Regions from separate parts of the Streptomyces sp. NPDC091287 genome, predicted to be linked through region 3. Evidence: riboswitches for the same ligand, from Rfam matches in the RefSeq annotation. Region 3 holds a riboswitch; each other region holds the start of a gene.
What was found. A riboswitch is a leader RNA that binds a small molecule or an ion and turns the genes downstream of it on or off. The one in region 3 is predicted to bind cyclic di-AMP.
Positions count from the first base shown of each region.

Region 1: it holds a riboswitch for cyclic di-AMP, as region 3 does, so the genes downstream of both, ACIQRW_RS01165 (peptidoglycan DD-metalloendopeptidase family protein) here and ACIQRW_RS30215 (C40 family peptidase) in region 3, are expected to answer to the same signal.
Region 2: it holds a riboswitch for cyclic di-AMP, as region 3 does, so the genes downstream of both, ACIQRW_RS34665 (M23 family metallopeptidase) here and ACIQRW_RS30215 (C40 family peptidase) in region 3, are expected to answer to the same signal.
Region 4: it holds a riboswitch for cyclic di-AMP, as region 3 does, so the genes downstream of both, ACIQRW_RS16255 (transglycosylase family protein) here and ACIQRW_RS30215 (C40 family peptidase) in region 3, are expected to answer to the same signal.

Region 1 covers NZ_JBIVUV010000001.1:279,428-284,878, reverse strand. Annotated here, with positions in the region: gene ACIQRW_RS01175 (STM4011 family radical SAM protein) at 1-825, shown strand, start outside; gene ACIQRW_RS01170 (SGNH/GDSL hydrolase family protein) at 832-1,659, opposite strand; gene ACIQRW_RS01165 (peptidoglycan DD-metalloendopeptidase family protein) at 1,834-2,790, opposite strand; cyclic di-AMP (ydaO/yuaA leader) riboswitch at 2,793-2,953, opposite strand; gene ACIQRW_RS01160 (tyrosine-protein phosphatase) at 3,398-4,210, shown strand; gene ACIQRW_RS01155 (DUF6126 family protein) at 4,259-4,432, opposite strand; gene ACIQRW_RS01150 (helix-turn-helix domain-containing protein) at 4,496-5,104, opposite strand; gene ACIQRW_RS01145 (aspartate aminotransferase family protein) at 5,186-5,451, opposite strand, start outside.
Region 2 covers NZ_JBIVUV010000026.1:98,550-104,000, forward strand. Annotated here, with positions in the region: gene ACIQRW_RS34655 (MerR family transcriptional regulator) at 1-209, shown strand, start outside; gene ACIQRW_RS34660 (PP2C family protein-serine/threonine phosphatase) at 351-1,571, shown strand; cyclic di-AMP (ydaO/yuaA leader) riboswitch at 1,864-2,016, shown strand; gene ACIQRW_RS34665 (M23 family metallopeptidase) at 2,028-3,074, shown strand; gene ACIQRW_RS34670 (aldo/keto reductase) at 3,232-4,176, shown strand; gene ACIQRW_RS34675 (PrsW family intramembrane metalloprotease) at 4,238-5,451, opposite strand, start outside.
Region 3 covers NZ_JBIVUV010000020.1:90,798-96,248, forward strand. Annotated here, with positions in the region: gene ACIQRW_RS30190 (DUF397 domain-containing protein) at 1-195, opposite strand, end outside; gene ACIQRW_RS30195 (helix-turn-helix domain-containing protein) at 205-1,059, opposite strand; gene ACIQRW_RS30200 (ATP-binding protein) at 1,295-1,726, shown strand; gene ACIQRW_RS30205 (LysR family transcriptional regulator) at 1,739-2,662, opposite strand; gene ACIQRW_RS30210 (LysE family translocator) at 2,736-3,395, shown strand; gene ACIQRW_RS30215 (C40 family peptidase) at 3,475-3,945, opposite strand; cyclic di-AMP (ydaO/yuaA leader) riboswitch at 3,949-4,134, opposite strand; gene ACIQRW_RS30220 (hypothetical protein) at 4,488-4,793, opposite strand; gene ACIQRW_RS30225 (ATP-dependent Clp protease proteolytic subunit) at 4,831-5,436, opposite strand.
Region 4 covers NZ_JBIVUV010000008.1:283,374-288,824, reverse strand. Annotated here, with positions in the region: gene ACIQRW_RS16270 (DUF501 domain-containing protein) at 1-61, opposite strand, end outside; gene ACIQRW_RS16265 (septum formation initiator family protein) at 127-609, opposite strand; gene eno (phosphopyruvate hydratase) at 703-2,010, opposite strand; gene ACIQRW_RS16255 (transglycosylase family protein) at 2,306-3,010, opposite strand; cyclic di-AMP (ydaO/yuaA leader) riboswitch at 3,016-3,147, opposite strand; gene ACIQRW_RS16250 (transglycosylase family protein) at 3,488-4,570, opposite strand; gene ACIQRW_RS16245 (cytochrome P450) at 4,747-5,451, opposite strand, start outside.

The DNA of each region.
Region 1 (5,451 bases), on a different contig from region 3:
ACGGCGGACCGGGAGGCGCTGGAGCGGTTCACCCGCTGGGCCGCGGAGCGGACCGGTGACCGGCTGTCCGTGCTGTTCACCCCGTGGGGCGAAGGCCTGGTCCGCTCCTGGTACCGGCGGGCGCTGACCGATCTTTCGCGGCTGCCGCACATCAGACGCGTCGCGATCCAGACGAACCTGAGCTGCCGCACCGACTGGCTGGCGGACGCGGATCCGGAGCGGATCGCGCTCTGGTGCACGTACCACCCGGGGCAGACGCCGTACGAGCGGTTCCTGGGCAAGTGCCGGGAGCTGTCCGCGAAGGGGATCCGTTACAGCGTGGGCGTGGTGGGGTTCGACGAGCACCTCGACGAGGCTCGGCGGCTGCGGGCGGCGCTGCCGGAGGAGGTCTATCTCTGGGTGAACGCCGCCGAGGGGCACATCTACACCGACGAGGAGGCGGCGCGGTGGACGGAGCTGGATCCGCTGTTCCCCTACAGCCGTGATCCGCACCGTTCGGCGGGGCTGCCCTGCCGGACGGGCGAGTCGGTGATCTCGGTGGACGGCGACGGCACGGTGCGGCGCTGTCACTTCGTCAAGGCGGAGCTGGGCAATCTCTACGACGGCAGCTACCGCCGGGCGCTCGGCCCGCGGGCCTGTCCGCTCGCCGTGTGCGACTGCCACATCGGCTATGTACATCTGGAGTCGCTGCCGCTGTACGACGTGTTCGCGGGCGGTGTCCTGGAGCGGATACCGGCAGGACACCCTCCGGGCGCGGGCGCGCCGTCGGACGGGCTCGTGGCACCGGGCCCGTCCCGGCGTGCGCTTCCTCTGCTGGAGCCCTGACCGGTCCTAGAGCGGCAGAAGGTCCGGGCGTTTCGCCTCGACGTGGTCGCCGGAGGACTCTCCGCGCAGCCGTCGGCCGATCCAGGGCACGAGGTATTCGCGGGCCCACTGGATGTTGTCGCGCCGTGCGTCGAAGGGGCTGCGCTGGGCCTGCGGCGGCCAGGGCTGGTCGGGGTCGGCGGGCACCTCGTGGCCGAGGACCTGGGCGGCGCGCAGCGCCACGCGGGTGTGGCCCTCGGGCGAGAGGTGCAGCCGGTCGTTGTCCCACGCGCGCCGGTCCTGCACGGAACGCAGCGACCACAGGTCCAGCACGGGGCAGCGGTAGCGGTCGGCGATGGCCCGCAGGTGGACGTTGTACGTGGCGATCTTGCCGCGCATGTGGCGCAGCACCGGCACGCCCCGGGTGTCGAAGCCGGTGGTGACCATGACGGTGCCGACGGCGTTGCTCAGGTCGGCGACCGCCCGCTCGAAGCGCTCGGCGAGATCGTCGGGGTCCGTGCCGGGCCGGATGATGTCGTTGCCGCCCGCGCAGAAGCTGACCAGGTCGGGGGCCAGTTCCTTGGCGCGCGGGATCTGCTCCTCGACGATCTGGTCGAGGAGACGTCCTCGTACGGCGAGATTGGCGTAGCGGAAGTCCCCGTGCGGGAAGTCCTCGGGGCCGGTCGCCCCGTCGGGGGCCGGGAGCCGGTCGGCGAGGAGCACCGCGAAGCGGTCTGCCCAGCCGAGGTAGGTCCCGTCGGGGCCGGGGTCGCCGACGCCCTCGGTGAAACTGTCGCCAATCGCCGCGTACGACCCGATGGTGTGCTGCTGGTTGTTTCTCGAATCGTCTGCCACAAGCACTTATCCTGCATCGTGCGATGTGACCTACGCGACCGTAATACGGGGTTGACGGGTGGTGAGATAGACCACCCGGTCAGTTTTTGGTAAAGCCGGAATAAGTGGAGGGGCGGTGCGCCGCCGCGCACCGCCCCTCGATCACTTCTCGCCGCGTCCGGTCGGACGGAGACGTCAGACGGAGACGCCGTGCTGACGCAGGTACGCGATCGGGTCGATGTCCGAGCCGTAGCTCGGGCCGGTGCGGACCTCGAAGTGCAGGTGCGGGCCGGTGGAGTTGCCGGTGGAGCCGGAGAGGCCGATCTGCTGGCCGCCGGTGACGGTCTGGCCGACGGAGACGTCGAGCGAGGACTGGTGGGCGTACTGGGAGTACATGCCGTCCTCGTGCTGGATGACGACCTCGTTGCCGTACGAGCCGCTGTTGCCGGCCGAGACCACGGTGCCCGGGCCGATGGCGAGCACGGGGGTGCCGGAGGCGGCCTGGAAGTCCGAGCCGGTGTGGTAGCCGCTGGACCAGCTGGCGCCGGAAGCCCGGTACTGGGTGGTGACGTTGGCGCTGGCCAGCGGGGCGGACCAGCCGGAGCCGGTGGCCTCGGAGGAGCCGGTCCCCGACGGGCTGCCGGAGCCCTCGGAGTCATCGGCGGAGACGGTGTCCGCCTTCGGGGCCTCCTTCGGCGCGGCCTTCGGCGCCGGTGCGGCCTTCTTCGGGGCGGCCTCGGGAGCCGCGGACTTCTCGGCCGGGGCGGAGCCCTTGGCGCCGAGGGTCAGCTTCATGCCCGGGTGGATCAGGCTGGGGTTCTCGCCGACGGTGGAGCGGTTGTCCTGGTACAGCTTCTCCCACCCGCCCTTGAGCTGGTGCTCGGCCGCGATCTTCGCCAGGTAGTCGCCGGAGACGACGGCGTACGTCTTCGGGGCGGCCTTCGACGCGGCGGGGGCGGTGGCCGGGGCGGTGTGCGCGGCGGCGACCGAGGCGGCGGCGGGCTTCGCGGCCGGAGCGGCCTGGTCCGCCGCGCTCGCGACGGTGGCGCCGATGAGCGGGAGGGCGAGTGCGGCGCCGCCGGTCCCTGCGACGAGGACGCCGCGGGAGATCGGGCCGGACTTCGGACGACGGTGCTTACCCTTTGCGGGCATGGGAAGTTCCTCTCCGGCGCCTGCGAGGTGAGCTGTCGGGTTCGGGCTGGAGATGCCCGGTCGCGTTGCGGCGACTTCACCCCGAGCCGGTCCGGATCGCTCCGGATCGGCGGCTTACCTGGTTCCCCCGCTCCTGCCACGCGTGAGTGGGTGGGTGCGAATTCCGGGCGGCGGCAGGATTAGGCGGTCCGTCCGGATTGCGGCGACCGTAAGCGAGCAAGGACGAGCAGAACAAGCCATCGGTTGCGCACCGGAATCATCGATTCGATATCGCCCCGGATTTCCCGTCACACTCCGTGGATTACGGATCTTGGATTTCCGTACGGGCAATGGGAATACTCCGGGGCACGCTCGCCACGGACGGTCACGGATATGATCCCGCTCACCTCCGAAATCCCATCTCCCCCATTAGCGGGGCATGTTCTGCGAAATGCACCAATACGGACACGCGGTCGGCTTCACCCCTGACGCCCGGTCAGGCCGACCCCCTCGGCACCCCGCACCGGGGTGCGCGACCGTGATGATTTTCCGTCGAATCGATGTCGTATCGTCACGGGAGCGCCCTCGCCGGCGAGCCGCGCCGACGCCAGAGATCCCAGGAGCCACCGTGACGCAACAGGTGCCGCAGGTCCCGCCGACAGAGACCGTGCTGACCGGAGTCCGTAACTTCCGCGACGTGGGCGGGCTCCCCACCGCGGACGGCCGGCGCACCGCTTTCGGGCGGCTCTACCGGAGCGGCCACCTGGCGCACGCCACGGCCGAGGACGCGGCCTTCCTCGGCGGGCTCGGGCTGCACACGATCTTCGACTTCCGCCACTCCGCCGACCACCGGCTCGACGGATACGACATCGAGTTGACCGGTGTCCGTAATGTCAGCATTCCGCTCTCGGACCCGGCCGACGGCGCGGAGTTCTGGCGGCTGGTGAGCGACGGGAACATCGAGCAGTTGCGCTCGGTCCTCGCGAACGGCAAGGGCGTCGACCGCATGATCCGGATGTACCGCGCGACGATTCTGGACCGCACCGCCGAGCACAGCCGGGTGCTGCATTCCCTGGCCGAGGACAGCGTCCCCGCCCTGATGCACTGCGCGGCGGGCAAGGACCGGGCCGGTCTCTCGATCGCGGTCGCCCTGCTGGCGGTCGGCGTCGAGCCGGAGGCGATCGAGGAGGACTACCTCAAGTCCAACGATCCCCACCGCCGCTACGCCGTGAAGCGCTCCGACGCGTCCGACACCGGCATGTCGCCCGAGGTGCTGGAGCTGCTGGACCCCCTCTTCGGGGCGCGGCCCGCCTACCTCGCGGCGGCCTTCACGACCATCGAGGAGCACTGGGGAACGACGGATCGCTACCTGTCGGAGGGGCTGAAGGTCTCCCCCGGGACCCGGGAGCGGCTGCGCGAGCGCCTGCTCGACCAGGGCTGACCCGGACGGGAAGCGATCCGTCCGGGACGGGCGGTCGTCCGACCGCCGTCACTTGCTCCCGGCCACCACGAAGAGCAGGTAGAGGAAGCCCGCGATGACGTGGCCCGCCACCAGATAGGCGAAGAGCCGGATGATGACGCCGCGCGGCATCCGCTTCTCCTGCGGGTCCTCGTTCTCGCGGCGGCCGGGGCCCAGCGGGTCGTAGTGCTCGGAATCGGACATGACGGTCCTCTCTGTCGGCCTCGCGGCCGGTGGAGCGAAGGATGCAGCCGGCGGGACGGCCGGTCAGCGCGCGTGGAGGGCGTTGCCGAGGCACAGCTCGGCGGCGGGGCTCTGGAGCAGGGAGTGGACGAAGAGCAGCTCCGCGCCGCAGCGGTCGATGGCCGCGATCCGGTGCGGGGTGAGCGAGTCGAAGTGAGCGCTGTCGCCGGGTTCGAGGTCGTGGACGGTGTCGCCGAGCCCGATCCGCAGCCGCCCCTCCAGGACGTACAGCCACTCCTCGCCGGGATGGACCCGGACCAGGTCGCCCTGGGCCCCGTACGGAACGCGCACCCGCAGCGCCTGCATCGCGCGGCCCGATCCGCCTGCCTGCCGGTACATCCAGCCGTCGGCCTCCGCCCCCTCGAAGCCGCCGCCGCGGACGATCGCGTCCCGTTCGGGCGGCTGCTCGCCGAGCAGCTCGGAGACCGTCGTACCGTAGATACGGGCGAGGCCCAGCAGCATCGGCAGCGAGGGCTGCCTGCGGCCGGTCTCCAGCCGGGAGAGATGGGCCGGGGAGAGTCCGGCCCGGCCGGCGGCGGCCTCCAGCGTGAGGCCGCGATCGCGGCGCAGGTCGCGCAGTCGGGGTGCGACGCCGGGGAGCTCGTCCGGCACCCCCTCGTCCGGAGGGTTCATGGCTCCATTGGGCCAGGATCTTTCCTCTGGGGCAAATAACTTGCCTCAGAGGCAATTCTCATCGTTCCCGCAGCTGAGCGGTCAGCGATGGGCCACGGCCTGCTTGACCAGCGTCCGGCCGAAGTCCCACATCAGTCCACCGCCGCTGTGCGCGTCGTCCATGACGGATGTGAAGGCCGCCACGAAGCGGTCCACCTCCGCGTCCCCGATGACCAGCGGCGGGATCAGCTTGATCACTTCCAGGTGGTCGCCGGAGACCTGGGTGAGGATCCGGTGCTTCTGGAGCAGCGGCACCACGACCATCTGCGCGAAGAGGCCCTTGCGGGCCGCCTGGAGCATGGTCCAGC
Region 2 (5,451 bases), on a different contig from region 3:
ACGGGGCCGAGGCGCAGGACCTCGCGCGGCGGCACTGTGCGTGGCTGTCCTCGGCCAAGGCGCCCAGCCGTTCGTACGTGATCGGGCTCGGCGAGATGTATGTCGCCGATCCCCGCTTCGGAAAGAACTACGATCGCTACGGGGACGGCACCGCCGCCTTCGTACGGGACGCACTGACGGTATACGCGGAACACCGGCTCTCCGACTGACCATGGAAGGCCGGACCGCCGTCCGCCTTCCCCCTATTCGGCCGATGCGGAGTAGCCGCTCGGCGCGGCTCCGGGAAGCCTGGGCGGGGCGCGGTACCGTCCGCAGCCGTGGGTGGACCGGGCAGGAGTGCACAGGTGGGGATGGCCGACGAGCGGCGCAGCGGCACGGTGGGGAGTTTCGACGCCGTGGGCCGGGTGGTGTTCGGGTCCCGGGAGGGCCAGCTGACGTCCGACGGGCGGCGCACCGGGCGGTTCGTCCGGATGCTGCCCGCTCTGCTGATCCTCGGCGGGCTGCTGTTCGACTCGCTGGCTCCGCCCAATTTCACCGCGGTCCCCTTGTTCGTCGCGGCCCCGCTGATCGCCGCGCCGTTCTTCTCCAAGTCCCGGACCGTCCGCACGGGGATCGCCGCGGTCCTCTCCGTCACCGCGATGCGGCTCTCCGACGGGACGTCCACCCAGGTGGTCCCGGTCATCGAGATGATCACCGTGCTCACGGGCTCGGTGCTGGCCCTCGTCATCAACGGCGTCGTGCGGCGCGGCAACGAACAACTGGCCTCGGCCCGGGTCATCGCGGAGACCGCCATGCGGGCCGTGCTGCCGACCCCGGCCGAGCGGATCGGCGGACTCCAGGTGGCCGCGCGGTACGAGGCGGCGCAGGCGGACGAGTTCGTGGGCGGCGACCTGTTCGCGGTCGCGGACACTCCGTACGGCGTACGTCTGGTTGTCGGCGACGTACGCGGCAAGGGGCTGGACGCCGTCGAGGCGGTGGCGGTGATCATCGGGGCGTTCCGGGAGGCGGCCGAGCAGGAGCGTTCGCTGGAGGGTGTCGCGCAGCGGCTGGAGCGGGCGCTGGCCCGGGAGGGGACGCGGCGGTACGGGCTGGACGCCATGGAGGGGTTCATCACCGCCGTGCTGGCCGAGATCCCGCCAGGTTCGGCCTCGTTGCGCCTCGTCAACCGCGGTCACCCCGAGCCGATCCTGCTGCACGCCGACGGTGCCCTGGAGGTGCTGGCCCCCTCGGTGCCCGCCATGCCGCTGGGGATGGACCTGGGGGTGTGGCCGGACCGGTCCGACGAGTGGGCGATGCCCGCCGGGGCGACGCTCCTCGCCTTCACGGACGGCCTGTCCGAGGCCCGGGACCCGAACGGGGTCTTCTACGATCCGGCGGCCCGGCTGCGCGGCCGGATCTTCCCGGGCCCGGAGGAGCTGTTGTCGGCGCTGACGGACGACGTACGGCTGCACACCGGCGGGCGGACCACGGACGACATGGCGCTCATCGCGGTCGGCCGGCCGGCGGAGGGGCAGCCCGTGCGCCGGACGACGGTGAAGATCGTGGGCCGGGGCGACGACGCCGGGCGATGACCGGGCGATGACGGGGCGATGACGGGGCATCGGCGAGGCGTCGGCGGGACGACGACAGGGCGGTGACACGGTGCGTGATCGAAGAGCACCACTCCGCATAACATTTGACACACCGTCAGAAGAAGTGGTGTGGCCGAGCCGCGGTCAAGTCGCCCGATTCCGCCCGCTTGTGACCCGTACATCCCCACCGTGTTCGTTAATGATCAACAGGAACAGCTTGGAATAGAGCCCGTCTGTCTATTAACGTTCGATAACGCAGCGCGGTCGTCACAGTCGTCGTCAGAGACGGCGCCGCGCGCGAGCGCCGAATTCCGCAAGGGAACCGGGGAACCACCTACATGGGGTGAATCGGACGCCTGCGTCTCGTGAGAGACGGAGGGGCCCGTAGGAGACCTTCCTGCTCCGAACCCGTCAGCTAACCCGGTAGGCGAGAAGGAAGGAAAGGAGTGCGCCCACGTGGCGTCCAACAAGCCTGCCCCTGAGGCCCCGTCACCCTTCAGTGCCGACACCTTCGGTGCCGACACCTTCGGTGGCGAGGAGCGCACCTGGGAGGAATGGAACCCCACCGCGGAGTCCATCCGTCCCGTGCGCGGCAAGCACCGCGTCGCCAAGCAGCGTGGTCTGGCCCGTAGCTCCACCGTCCTCGGGGTCGGCGTCATAGCGGCCGTCGGTGCGGGCGGTATGGCCACCGCGCAGGACAAGGCGCCGGTCTCCATCTCTCTTCCCGATTCCATCGTGGACAACCTCCCCGACGCCAAGTCCCTTCCCGGCGTCGGGTCTTTGATGTCCGACGAGGCTGCGCCCGCCCCGGTCGCCGCGTCCGCGCCGCTCACCACCGCCGGCCTCACCACCGCCGAGGCCGAGCAGGGCACCGACGCGGGCGAGGCGCTGCGCGCCCGGATCCTCCAGCAGGCCGAGCAGCAGCAGGCCAGCGCCGACGCCGAGGCCAAGGCCGCCGCCGAGAAGGCAGCGGCCGAGACCGCCGCCGCCGAGGCCAAGAAGCAGCAGGACGAGGCCGAGGCCGCAGCCGCCGCGAAGAAGAAGGCGGCGGAGGAAGCGGCGAAGAAGAAGAAGGAGGCCGAGCGGCTCGCCAAGCTCGCCGCCAGCTTCTCCCTCCCCACCTTCTCGTACACGATCACCTCGACCTACGGTCAGTCCGGCGCGCTCTGGTCCTCGGGCCAGCACACCGGTCTCGACTTCGCCGGGTCGGCCGGTGCGCCGCTCAAGGCCGTGCACAGCGGCACGATCACGTCGGCCGGCTACTCCGGTTCGTACGGCTACCGCACGGTCCTCGAACTCGAGGACGGCACGGAGATCTGGTACGCCCACCAGTCCTCGATCGAGGTCTCCGTCGGCCAGAAGGTCACCACCGGCCAGACCATCGGCCGCATGGGCGACAGCGGCAACGTCACCGGAGTCCACCTCCACCTGGAGGTCCGCACCGCGGGCGGTTCCGCGATGGACCCGATGGCCTGGCTGAACAGCAAGGGCCTGAACGTCTGACCTCCCGGCCCCGCGGCTGACGTCCTTCGTCGCCGCCCCGCAACCCCGGCAGCCCTGACGCACACCCCCCGACGTCAGGGCTGCCGGTCTGTCCGGGGACGGTACGGTCCGGCGGGCGGCGGAATACCGTCCCCGCCCCGGCCCGTTGAACCTCCACATGACTTCTCCGCGCACTCTCGGCACCTCCGACCTCCAGGTCTTCCCCCTCGCCCTCGGCGGCAACGTCTTCGGCTGGACGGCGGACGAGGACCAGTCCTTCGCCGTCCTGGACGCGTACGTCGCGGCCGGCGGCAACTTCATCGACACCGCCGACGCGTACTCCGCCTGGGTCGAGGGCAACGAGGGCGGTGAGTCGGAGACCGTCATCGGCAAGTGGCTCGCCTCCCGCTCCAACCGGTCCGACATCGTCGTGGCCACCAAGGCCGGCGCGCACCCCGAACACCGGGGCCTGGCCGCCGGCACCGTCAAGGGCGCGGCCGAGGCCTCGCTGCGCCGCCTCGGCACCGACCACATCGACCTCTACTACACGCACTTCGACGACGAGACCGTCCCGGTCGAGGAGATCATCACCGCCCTCGACCAGCTGGTGAAGGACGGCAAGGTGCGGCACATCGCCGCCTCCAACATCAGCCCCGAGCGCCTGCGGGCCTCCCTCGACTTCTCCGAGCGCGAGGGCCTCGCCCGGTACGTCGCGCTCCAGCCGCACTACAACCTGGTCTCCCGCGACACCTACGAGGGCGACCTCCAGGACACCGCGGCCCGCGCCGGCCTCGCCGCCGTCCCGTACTACGCGCTCGCCTCCGGCTTCCTCACCGGCAAGTACCGCCCCGGTACGACCGTGGAGAGCGCCCGCTCCGCGAAGGCGGGCGGCCACCTGGAGTCGGAGCAGGGCCGCAGGGTGCTGGCCGCTCTGGACCGGGTCGCCGGGGAACGGGAGGCCGAGATCGCCACGGTCGCCCTCGCCTGGCTCGCCGCACAGCCGACCGTCGCCGCCCCGATCGCCTCCGCCCGTACGGTCGAACAGCTTCCCGCCCTCGTCGCGGTCGCCGACCTGCGGCTGACCGACGGCGAACTCGCCCTGCTCACCGAGGCGTCGGCCTGACGGAGCGGGCCGCCGCCACCGTTCGCGGTCGCCGACGCCGACGTCGACGCAGTGGCTGTGGCTACCTCGGCGGGCGGCGGTGGCTGGGTGGTGCGCTGCCGTACGGGTGGGGCGGCGGGTAGGCGGCGGGGCCGTATCCCGGTGTGTGCCCGTGCGGCTGCCCGTATCCGGGCGGGTGTCCGGGGCTGTGCCCGTACCCGTACCCGTTTGCGTACGGCGTCGGCATGGGGTGGCCGCGGTGGGCGCCCGGGCGGGCCGTCAGGCGGGCCGCCTGGGTGAGGGCCGGGGCCGCGAACTCCCGGCGCTGCCAGAGGTGGTGCAGCAACTCCCGCTCCCGCGCGCCGAAGTCCGGGCCCACCGCGCCGTGGCGGGCCCGGCGGCGCAGCCCCGCCAGGGAGGTCGCGAACGACTCGTACTCCGCGACCGCGCGGGCCGCCGCCCGGCCCCGCGTCCGGTCCGGCTGCCAGTGGCGGGCCAGGTCGCGGGCCATGCCCCGGGCCCGCATGGAGGAGAGCGCCGACGGCTCGGCTGGGGTCAGCCAGCCGGCCGCCGCATAGGCGGGCAGCTCGGCCGCGAGGGTCCGCAGCTCCCGCTGGCGCGACCAGATCGCCAGCCAGGTCACCAGGCCGAACGCCGGGACCATGACGATCCCGTACACCGCGTAGAAGCCGTACGGGCCGAAGGCCGACGAACCGTTCCACAGGGCGTGCAGGCCCATCGCCAGGAGCAGTCCCAGCACCGGCAGGGCGATCCGGCGGACCCGGTGGCGGCGGGCGCTGACGGCCGCGAAGCCGAAGCCGAGGCCGGTGAGGACCGTGAACAGGGGGTGCGCGAACGGCGACATCACGATCCGCACGAAGAACGTCCCGGCCGTCACCGAGGCGAACCCGGAGCTGCCCAGCTGCTGGTCCTCGCCGAAGGCGTTGCCCAGATAGAGGATGTTCTCGGTGAACGCGAAGCCCGTCGCGGTGAAGCCGGCGACGACGACGCCGTCCACCACCCCGCTGAACTCCCGTCTGCGGAACAGGAAGATCAGCAGCACGGCCGCCGCCTTCGCGCTCTCCTCGACCACGGGGGCGATCACCGTCGCCCCCAGGGTGTCGGCGCTCGCCGGATCGGCCGTCGCGGTGGCTATCCAGCGCGTCGCGAACGAGTTGGCGATGATCGCGACGAGCGCGGCGGCGCACGCGCCCCAGGCGAAGGAGAAGATCAGATTCCGCCAGGGGCCCGGTTCGACCCGGTCCAGCCAGCGGAACGCCGCCATCAGCAGCGGCA
Region 3 (5,451 bases):
CCAGGCCGCCGCGGAGAAGCGCAGCGGCGGCCGGCGCACGTCCTTGGAGTCGCGTACGGCGAGGAGTGCGCCGCCCAACAGGGCGGTCTCCACGCAGTTGTTCATCCCGGTCGAGCGGCTGCTGCGCCGCCACCGCGGGGTGGGCGGCGCGGTGGACGACGGTGTTGCGGCGGACAGTGCGAGACGGTCTGACATGGCGGCCCCTCAGCTGCGTCTGATCTCGGTGATGAGGTCCAGCGAGCGTTCTGGTGAGAGCGCGTGTGCCTGCAAGGAACGGAAGGCCGAGCTGTACGCGTCGAGGTCTTCTTTCCGCTCCAGGTAGAGGCTACTCGTCAAGTGGTCAAGAACGACCACATCCAGATCAGAAATGTTCGGAAAAGAGAAAATAACGAAAGGTCCGGTGAGGCCGACGTATCCGCCGACCGAGAACGGCAGCAACTGCAGTTGCACATGCGGAAGTTGGGCAACCTGGATCAGATGTTGCAGCTGGTCCCTCATCACCTGCGGCCCACCCACCTCGCGGCGGAGCACCGCCTCGTCCAGCACGGCGGTGAAGCGCAGCGGCGGACTCGCGCGCAGCACCCGCTGGCGGGTCAGCCGGACCTCGACCAGCGAGTCGAGCCGGCCGTCCGGTAAGCCGTCCAGCGAGGCGCGGGTCACGGCACGTGCGTATCCGGCGGTCTGGAGCAGCCCCGGCACCACCGAGGTCTCCAGCGTCCGGACCGTGCTGGCCTGCGACTCCAGGCTGATGAAGTCCCGGTACTGCGGCGGGATCAGCCCGCGGTAGGCATGCCACCAGCCCGAACCGCCGCCGCCCGCCGACCCCGCGAGGACTTCGAGCAGGCAACGCAACTGGGTGTCGCGCACCGCGTAGACGTCCAGCAGCCGTGACACGTCGGCGGGCGTCACCCCGCTCGCGCCCGTCTCGATGCGGCTCACCTTCGACTGGTGCCAGCCGAGCAGCCGCGCCGCGTCCCGGCTGGTCAGCCCGGAGGCGTGGCGCAGACTCCGCAGCTCCTCACCGAGCTTGCGGCGTCGGACGACGGGGCCGTGCAGCATGCCGGTCTCCTTCTGCTGTCGGGAAGGGCCGGTCCGTCACCGGGGCCGGCCCGCAGAGGGGTCAGTGTGCCGCCCGTCCACGCCGTACGGGTCCCGAATTCACCGCTTCGAGCGACAGATATATGCATATCTTGGCCGAACGTCGTTACAGGGAGCTGCATCAATGGCAATCTGGCGCGAAGCACAATCCTGGCCGGCCGCCGGTCGGCCAGGGCGGGAAAGGGACGGCGTCGCCATGGCAGACCATCAGGAAGCAACCGTCACGCTGCCGACCGATCCGGTCTCGGTCTCGTCGGCCCGCAGACATGTGGCCAGGACCCTGGCCCAATGGGGGCTGCCCGACGACACCGAGTTCGCCGACACCATCCGGCTGATCATCTCGGAGCTGGCCACCAACGCCGTCCAGCACACGTTCGGCCAGTCGCCCACCTTCACCGTGGATCTGCGCCTCGAACGCGACGAGGAGCTGTATCTCGGCGTCACGGACAGTCACCCCCGCTGGCCCCAGCGGCTGCCCGCCGCCGTCCGGCAGGACAACGGCCGGGGCATGGTCATCATTCGGGCCCTGGCCAAGGAGCGTGGCGGGCGGCTCCAGGTGACCCCGACCGCCGAGGGCGGCAAGACGGTCTGGATCGCCCTCCCCTGGGTCGTCCCGATCCAGGGCTGACCCCGGTGAGGCTCATCGCGCGGGGGCCGTGCTCCCACGGCCGAAGCCGCTGCGCAGCAGCGCGAGCAGCGTCGCCGCCGCCGCGGTCGACCGGTCGCCCCGGTGCACGACCGAGATGGTCCGGCGGAACGAGGCGGGCTCCAGCCGCCGGACCGACAGCGGGGCCGAGGACATTGAGGCGACCATCTCCGGCACCACCGCCACCCCGAGCCCCGCGCTGACCAGCGCGCACACCAGCGCGTACCCGGGCGACTCGCAGACCACCGCCGGTGTCGCCCCGGCCTCGGCGAGCGCGTTCTCGACCCCGCGCCGGGGCGGATGGGTGGGCGCGCTGCTGATCAGCGGCCGCCCCGCCAGCTCGCCGACCGGCAGCCGCCCGGTGCCCTCGGAGAGCCGGTGGCCCACCGAGGCGACCAGCACCAGCTCCTCGACCAGCAGGGGTTCGACGAGAACGCCCGCCGACGGGGGCTCGGCCGCCGCCGGTTCGTAGGCGTGGGTCAGGGCGAGATCCACCTCGCCCGCGACCACTGCGGCGATGCCGCCCGGCGGTTCGTATTCGGCGACGGCCAGCTCGACCTCCGGATGGGCCCGCCGGAACGCGCTCAGGACCGGCGGCAGCAGATGGATCCCGGCCGTCGTGAACGTCCCCACCCGCAGCCTGCCGCCCGAGAGCCCGGCCAGCTGAGCCAGCTCGTGCCGCGCCTGGTCCAGCTCGTCCAGGACTCGCCGGGCCCGGCCCGCCAGCAGCTCGCCCGCCGCCGTCAGCCGCGCCCCGCGGTGGTGGCGCACGAGCAGTGCCGCCCCGGCCTCCCGCTCCAGTTTGGCCAGCTGCTGGGAGAGCGCGGGTGCGGTGTAGCCGAGGCGGGCGGCGGCCCGGGTGATCGATCCGGCCTCCGCGACCGCCACGAGTGCCGCGAGCCGTGTCGGGTCGTACATGAAAGCGTTCCTTTAGGCAGACCCAGAAGATTGCAAATACATGCTAAAGGCTCCGCCGGTCCAAGGTGGACCCATGGACGCACAACTGATCGCCTTCACCGGGGTCGCCGCCGGAATGGTCGCACTGCCCGGCGCCGACTTCACCGTCGTCGTACGCAACGCCCTGGCCTCGCGCATCGCGGGCCTGGCCACCGCGTTCGGCGTCGCCGGAGGGCTGCTGGTGCACACCGCGCTCGCGGTCGCCGGACTCGCCGCGGTGCTGGTGACCATGCCGGTGCTCTTCCGTACCGTCCAGCTGCTCGGCGGCGCGTACGTGCTCTACCTCGGGATCAGCGCGCTGTACGCGATCCGCCGCCGGCCCTCGCAGGACAGCTCCGGCTCACCCTCCGGTACGCGGGAGGACGAGCCGGGGCGGCCCGTGACCGGGGAGTTCGGACGCGCGCTGCGTCAGGGGTTCCTGACCAACGCGCTCAACCCGAAGGCCCCGGTCCTCTTCCTCAGCCTGCTCCCGCAGTTCGTGCCCCACGGTCAGCCGCCGCTGCCCAGGACCCTGCTGCTCGCGGCCCTGGTGGTGGCGCTGGCGCTGATCTGGTTCCCGGCCGTCGCCCTGCTCGTGGACCGGCTGGGCCGGTGGCTGCGCCGCCCGCGTACCGCCCGCGCCATCGAGGGCGGCAGCGGTGTGGCGCTCACCGGTCTGGGACTGGCGCTGGTCACCGGCCCCCTGCTGCGCTGAGGGCGCGGGCGGTATGCGGGCGGCCCCGAGGAGGGGCCGGGCCGGGCCGCCCGCACGGAAAGAGCGTCCGGTCGGTGGGTCAGCGGACCCGTCCGTACCAGACGCTCTTGGACCAGATTTTGGCCAGTCTCACCACGTCCCCCGATTTGGGGGAGTGCCAGATCTTCCCGGCCCCGGCGTAGATGCCCACGTGGTAGACGCTGCGACCCGAATGGAAGAAGACGAGGTCGCCGCGTTTGCGCTGCGACTTCCCGATGTGGCGGGTCTTGTTGTACTGCTGCTGTGCCGTGCGGGGAAGCTTCTTGCCGGCCTTCTTGAACGAATAGACCGTCAGCCCCGAACAGTCGAAGCGGCTGGGACCGGCCGCTCCGTACTTGTAGGGAGCCCCCTTCTTCGACGCGGCGACCTTCAGGGCCTTCGTCGAGTGGGTGGCGGCCTCGGCATCGTTCACCAGACCGGGCGCCAGCATCGTGGACGTCACAGCCAGGGTGAGTACCGAGGCCGTACCGACCCGGGCGAACAGAGACGGGACATGAACCTGCGCAGACATGCGCAACCCTTCGTCAGCCGCCTGTGAAGGATGACCTGTCGGGTTCGGGCTGGCGAAGTTGCCCGGCCGCTGTCGCGGCTTCACCCCGAGGGCTTCCCGGTCTCCCGGGCGGCCCGTTGTGCTCGGGTCCTCCACTCCTGCCGATCCACTCCTGTCGACCAGTCATCCGGGCGGCGGCAGGACTCGGCGTCCGCCCGGACCGCCCCGCCGCGGTGGCGGGGGCTTGTCGTCCCAGGGATCTTGACTCACTCGATGCCGGAATTCCGAGCTGAAACAGCGGTTTGTGAGTCTCCTCACCACTGATCCATTCGGGTGGACAGGTCGGATTCGCGCTCGCCCGCGAGCCGGGCGCACACCCTCGTACCAGCGACGAAAGGGGGCATTTCGAGTACGGACCGCGCATCGAACGCAAGTTGAGCCGTCGCTCGGGCGGGTGATCGCCTACGCCGAACGAGCGAGACGAATCGGTCCCCCGACCGGGCGTGTCGTGCGCGGGACCGACCGGCCCGCTCCCGTAGCGCGCTTCCCGTGCGCGGGGCCGGTCAGTTCACGGGCGGCGGCACCGCGACCCGGCCCGCCCGGCGCTCCCCGTCCAGGACGCGCAGGGCCCGCGCCAGGGTGGCGGCGTGGATCCGCGACTCGCCGCGCTCGTGCATCAGGGCCAGGGCGTCGCGCAGCGCGGCCGCCCGGGAGGCCAGGGCCTGGGCGGCCCGCAGCGCGCTGTAGGTGTCGCTGCCACGGGCCGGGTTGATCCGGCCCACCTGGTCGAGCACGGCCAGATAGCAGTCGACGAACTCGCCCTCGGCCCGGGTCAGCGCGGGCAGGGGCGGGAACTGGGGTGGCTCCATCGGCGTTTCACCTCGCGTCGTACGGCGGCCGGGAGAGTCAGCGGTTCTCCATGACGTGGTCGACCAGCCCGTAGGCGAGGGCGGCCTTGGCGTCGAGGATGGTGTCGCGCTCGATGTCGGCGGTGATCTGCTCCGCGGTCCGGCCCGTGTCCCGGACCAGCATGGCCGCGAACATCTCGCGGGTGCGCACCAGTTCGCGCGCGTGGATCTCCAGGTCGGACGGCTGGCCCCGCATCGGTTCCTCCATGGCGGGCTGCTGAATGACTACCCGCGCGCCGGGCAGCGCATGTCGGCGCCCCTTCGCCCCGGCCGCCAGCAGGGCCGCCGCGTAGGAGCCCGCCTGCCCCAGACAGAAGGTCTCCACCTCGCAGGTCAGGAACCGCATCGTGTCGTAGACCGCCGCCATCGCCTGGAACGTGCCGCCGGGGGAGTTGATGTAGAGCGACAGGGGCCGGTCCGGATCGGCGTGCTCCAGATACATGAACTGGGCGATGAGGTCGCTCGCGGCGATGTCGTCGACCGGGCTCCCGAGGAAGACGATCCGCTCGGACAGCAGCTTGGAGTACGGGTCCAGCGTCCGGGTTCCGGTCGCGGTGCGCTCGGTGAACTCCGGCAGTACGTAGCGGGCGGCGGGGCGGATCATGGCGGTGCCTCTCTC
Region 4 (5,451 bases), on a different contig from region 3:
ACGCGGCGATGTCCGCGTCGGTGGGCTTGGTGGACTCGGTCTGCGGAGGGGGCGTTTCCATGCCTGCCTTGGTTCTGCTCGGAAGCTCGTAGAGGTGGACGTACGGAGGGACGTACGGGGTCGGTGTCAGTCGCGGTCGTCGTTACGGTCGGCGCTGTCCACGCCGTCCCAGAGGTTCGAGTGCCACGGCCGGTCGCTCGCGCCCGACTCGCCGCGGCGGTCCCGGGCCGCGTCGGGGTCGGCCACGGTGTAGCCGGTCTCCCCGGGGAGGACGTAGTGGAGGTGCTGGCGGGCCAGCCGCATGATGTAGGCGTCGTCCTGGAGCCGCGCCTTCTCGTCCCGCAGCTCCTCGGTGCGCCGCTCCGCCTGCTGCGAGAGCCGCTCCTGCTCGGCGATCTCGTCGCGCTGGGAGACGTACTGCCGCATCGGGTAGGCGAGCGCCACCACCAGGGAGCAGACCACCAGCGCCAGGAACGCGGCCCGGCCGGTGAGCCGGGAGCGGCGGGCCTGCCGGCGGTTCTGGGATCGGTACACGCGGGCCGCGGTCTGCTCGCCGAGCAGCCGCAGTCTGGTCGCGGTGGAGAACCGGTCGCGATCCTTCCCGGCCATGTCTCCCGCCTCCCCATCACACACGTCCGTCCCCGCACACGGTACGGGACCGGGTGCGGGGACGGGCGGAGGCTACCGTCTTGACGCTACGGGTCAGCCCTTGAAGCGCGGGAAGGCGGAACGGCCCGCGTACACCGCGGCGTCGTCGAGGATCTCCTCGATGCGCAGCAGCTGGTTGTACTTGGCGACGCGGTCCGAGCGGGCCGGGGCGCCGGTCTTGATCTGGCCGCAGTTCACGGCGACGGCGAGGTCGGCGATGGTGACGTCCTCGGTCTCGCCGGAGCGGTGCGACATCATGCACTTGAAGCCGTTGCGCTGGGCCAGCTCGACGGCGTCCAGGGTCTCGGTCAGCGAACCGATCTGGTTGACCTTCACGAGCAGGGCGTTGGCGGAGCCCTCCTCGATGCCGCGGGCCAGACGCTCGGGGTTGGTGACGAAGAGGTCGTCGCCGACGATCTGCACCTTGGCGCCGATGCGGTCGGTGATGACCTTCCAGCCGGCCCAGTCGTCCTCGTACAGCGGGTCCTCGATGGAGACCAGCGGGTACGCGGAGACGAGCTCCTCGTAGTACTCGGTCATCTCGGCGGCCGAGCGGGACTTGCCCTCGAACTCGTAGACGCCGTCCTTGTAGAACTCGGACGCGGCGACGTCGAGCGCGAGCGCGATGTCGCGGCCCGGGACGTAACCGGCCTCCTTGATGGCCTCGACGATGAGGTCCAGGGCGGCGCGGTTGGACTCCAGGTTCGGGGCGAAGCCGCCCTCGTCGCCGAGTCCGGTGGACAGGCCCTTGGTCTTGAGGACCTTCTTCAGCGTGTGGTAGACCTCCGCGCCCCAGCGCAGGGCCTCGGAGAAGGACTCCGCGCCGATCGGGGCGATCATGAACTCCTGGACGTCCACGTTGGAGTCGGCGTGCGAGCCGCCGTTCAGGATGTTCATCATCGGAACGGGCAGCAGGTGCGCGTTCGGGCCGCCGAGGTAGCGGAAGAGCGGCAGGTCGGACGCCTCGGAGGCGGCGTGCGCGACGGCCAGCGAGACGCCGAGGATGGCGTTCGCGCCGAGCGAGGCCTTGTTCTCGGTGGCGTCGAGGTCGAACATCGCCTGGTCGATGAGGCGCTGCTCGGTGGCGTCGTACCCGACGAGCTCCGGGCCGATCTGCTCGATGACGGCGAGGACGGCCTTCTCGACGCCCTTGCCCATGTAGCGGTTGGGGTCACCGTCGCGAAGCTCGATGGCCTCGAACGCACCGGTGGAGGCACCGGACGGAACAGCAGCACGGCCCGTGCTGCCGTCGTCGAGGCCAACCTCGACCTCGACCGTGGGGTTGCCCCGGGAGTCGAGGATTTCCCTGGCTACGACGACGTCGATGGACGGCACGAGGCATCTCCTTCTGGGATCTGACATTGGTTGTGCAGGGTCACTGTGGCCTTGCGGCACGAGCCTATCGGGCCCGGCCGCTCCGGTCGGCCGACCGCCCGCCTCCTGGGACGAAAAAGGACCCAAGGACCTGCATCACGGGACAAAACTCTAGAAATCTACTGAGTGGTAATAACAAGAGGTGAACGCATGCGGGCCATCGGCGCCCGCCGCTCACGAAGAACCCGGCCCGGCGCGCTGGGGGGATGAGCGCGCCGGGCCGGGAAGCCGTGCGAGGAGAAGTGCCGCCGGACGCTTCTCCTCCGGGGAGGAGAGACGGCGGTTACTTCAGGTGGAGCTGCTGACCCGGGAAGATCAGGTCCGCGTCCTTGACGATGTCGTCGTTGAGCTTGAAGAGCTTGCTCCAGCCGCCCTTGACGCCCTCCGCCTCGGCGATGGTGCTCAGGGTGTCGCCGGCCTTGACCTTGTACTCGCCGTCGCCCTTCTGGACCTTCTCGCCGGTCGGGGTGGTGACGGTCTTCTTGCTCTCGGCCTTGGGGGCCTCGCGCTGCTCGGAGCGCGTGGTGGGCTGCTCGGCCTGACGCTCGGGCTGCGCCTGCTCGGGCTTGCTCTCGCCGGAGCCCGAGCCGGTGTTCACGCCCGGGTCCACACCGTCGTTGGTGAGGCCGCCGGCGCCGGCGCAGGCCCAGGCGCCCGGGCCCTGGAGGTCGAGGAGCTTCTCGGCGGCGGCGATCTGCTGGTCCTTGGAGGCCAGGTCGGCACGGGAGGCGTACTGCGTACCGCCGGCGGCGGCCCAGCTGGACTGCGAGAACTGCAGTCCGCCGTAGTAGCCGTTGCCGGTGTTGATGGACCAGTTGCCGCCGGACTCGCACTGGGCGACGGCGTCCCAGGTCTCGACGGAGGCGGCGGAAGCGTTGGTCGCGCCCATCAGCGGGACGGCGATGGCGGCACCGGTGACACCCGCGAGGGTGGCGATACGGGTGGCCTTGGACGGGCGGCGGTGCTTGCCCTTGCTGTTCAGCAGCATGGAACGAATCTCCTCACCGACGCCTACGAGGTGAGCTGTCGGGTTCGGGCTGATGAGTTGCCCGGTCGCGCGGTGCTGCTCGCGACTTCACCCCTAGCCGGCCCCGTACGTCCTCGTCGGTTCGACGAGGCGTCCGGACCCGGCGGCTTACCTGGGTCCCCCGCTCCTGCCTACGGCGCTTACGCGTCTGTTCCCTTCGACCGACGGCAGGATTCGGCGTGACGGTCGACGGGGCCCGCGGTGCGAGCGGTTCCGACCGTAAACACAGGCAACCCCGACATTCAAAGATGGACATAGGGGGCAATCAACCCGAACTCACCTTGGTCGGCGGGGTGTTTCCGCAGGTGGGGGGCGATTCGCCCGGACCAGCCGGACGAGACGCGCCAGTTGAAGCAAAGAGACCCATGTCTCACTTACGCAAAAGTGGACATAGGTCTCTTAACTGCCTCGATTTTCGGGGTGTTTTCCCGAATTCGATCAGTTGGTGGCGGGCGCCCCGGCGGGCGTCTCGGCACCCTCCGGCGCGGCCGGGTCCGCGCTCTTGCCCGCACCCCGGTCCGCGCCCTCGCCCGCGCCACGGTCCAGGCCCAGGTCCAGGTTCTGGCCGGGCAGGATCAGGTCCGGGTCGGAGCCCAGGAGGCCCTTGTTCGTCTCGTACAGGCCGGTCCAACCGCCGGGGATCTCCTGGGCGTCGGCGATCGCCCAGAGGTTGTCCCCGGGCCGCACCGTGTAGCCGCCGGCGGTCGCCGCGCCACCGTCCCGCGCGTCGCCTTCGCCGCGCGAGGCGTGCCGACCGGACTCACGGGGGCCGTCCTGCCGGCCCGCGTCGGCCTCCTCGGGCGCGGGGGTGCCCCGGTGCTTGCCTCCCTGGCCGCCCTCACCCGTCGAGGCGTCGGGGGCGGTGGAGGGGTCCGAGGCGTCGGGGGCGTCGGAGGCGGGCGGGGCGGAGGGCGTCACCGAGGAGTCGGGAGCCTCGCTCCCCTTCTCCGCGTCACCCGTACCACCCTTGTCCGCCTCATCACCCTTCTCACCCTTGCCGGATTCACCCGGTTCGCCGGTTGCGTCCGCTTCGTCGGTCGGGGTGGAGGTCGGGTCGGCCGAGGGGTCCGCCGAGGGATCGGCGGACGGGTCGGCGGAGGGGTCCGCGGACGGCGAGGTGCCCGGGTCGACGCCCGGCAGACTGCCGTCCACCGCGAGGCCGGAGATCACCGCACAGCTGGGCCACGCCTTCGAACCCTGGTCGTCCAGGACCTTCTCGGCCACCGAGATCTGCTGCGAGCGGCTGGCGAGGTCGGCGCGGGGCGCGAACGCCGTGCCGCCGTACGCCGACCAGGTCTCCTGCGAGAACTGGAGCCCGCCGTAGTAGCCGTTGCCGAGATCGGCGCTCCACATGCCGCCGCTCTCGCACTCCGCGACCCGGTCCCAGGTGGTGGCCTCGGCCGCGTGCGCGCCGCCGGCGCCGAGCAGCGGGATGGCGATGGCCGATCCCGTCACACCTGCGGCGACGATGATGGCGGGTGCCTGACGAGGGCGGCGGTGTCTGCCGTTCGCGGAGCCCATGGGTATGCCTTCCGTGCGACTGACAAGCGAGTGACCTGAGCGCCGCGCAGCGGATTGACGTGCCCGCTTCGGCGCCCAAGTGACGCGTGAGCAAGGTGCGACCGACGCGTCGAACCGTGAACCTAGCGGGACTCGAACGTGTGTCACAAGTCGATGCAGCGCAGATCACGTGAAAGTCACAGAGTTGACACTGTGTCACTTTTTTCGGATCGGCTACCCGGTTCGAACTCGACCGGGAGGGTGCGCAGTCCACGCATGATGAGCCCGCCACGCCAGCGCAAATCGCCAGGTTCTCCCGCAAGTCGCAGGTCAGGAAGGCGCCTCAACAGTGTGGTCAGCGCGGTCTGTCCCTCCAGCCGGGCCAGCGGCGCCCCCAGGCAGTAGTGGATGCCGTGCCCGTATCCGAGGTGCTGATTGTCACGCCGTGCAAGGTCCAGGGTGTCCGGATCAGTGAACCGGTCCGGGTCGCGGTCGGCCGCCGCCAGCACCACGAGTACGGGGTCCCCGGCGGCGATTTCCTCGCCGCCCAGGGTCAGCGCCTCGGTGGCGTACCGCCAGGTCGCCATCTCGACCGGCCCGTCGAACCGGAGCAGCTCCTCGATGCCGGTGGCCAGCAGCGCGTCCTCCCCCGCCGCCAGGGAGGCCTCCAGCCGGGCGCGCTGCTCGGGGTGGCGCAGGAGCGCGTAGGTCCCGTTGCCGATGAGGTTGACCGTCGTCTCGAACCCGGCGAACAACAGGATGAACGCCATGGCGGCCGCCTCGTTCTCCGTGAGGTGCTCGCCGTGGTCGCTGGCCCGGATCAGCCCGGAGATCAGGTCGTCGCCCGGGTTCTCCCTTTTACGGTGGATGAGTTCGGCGAGGTAGCCGCGCATCTTCTTCAC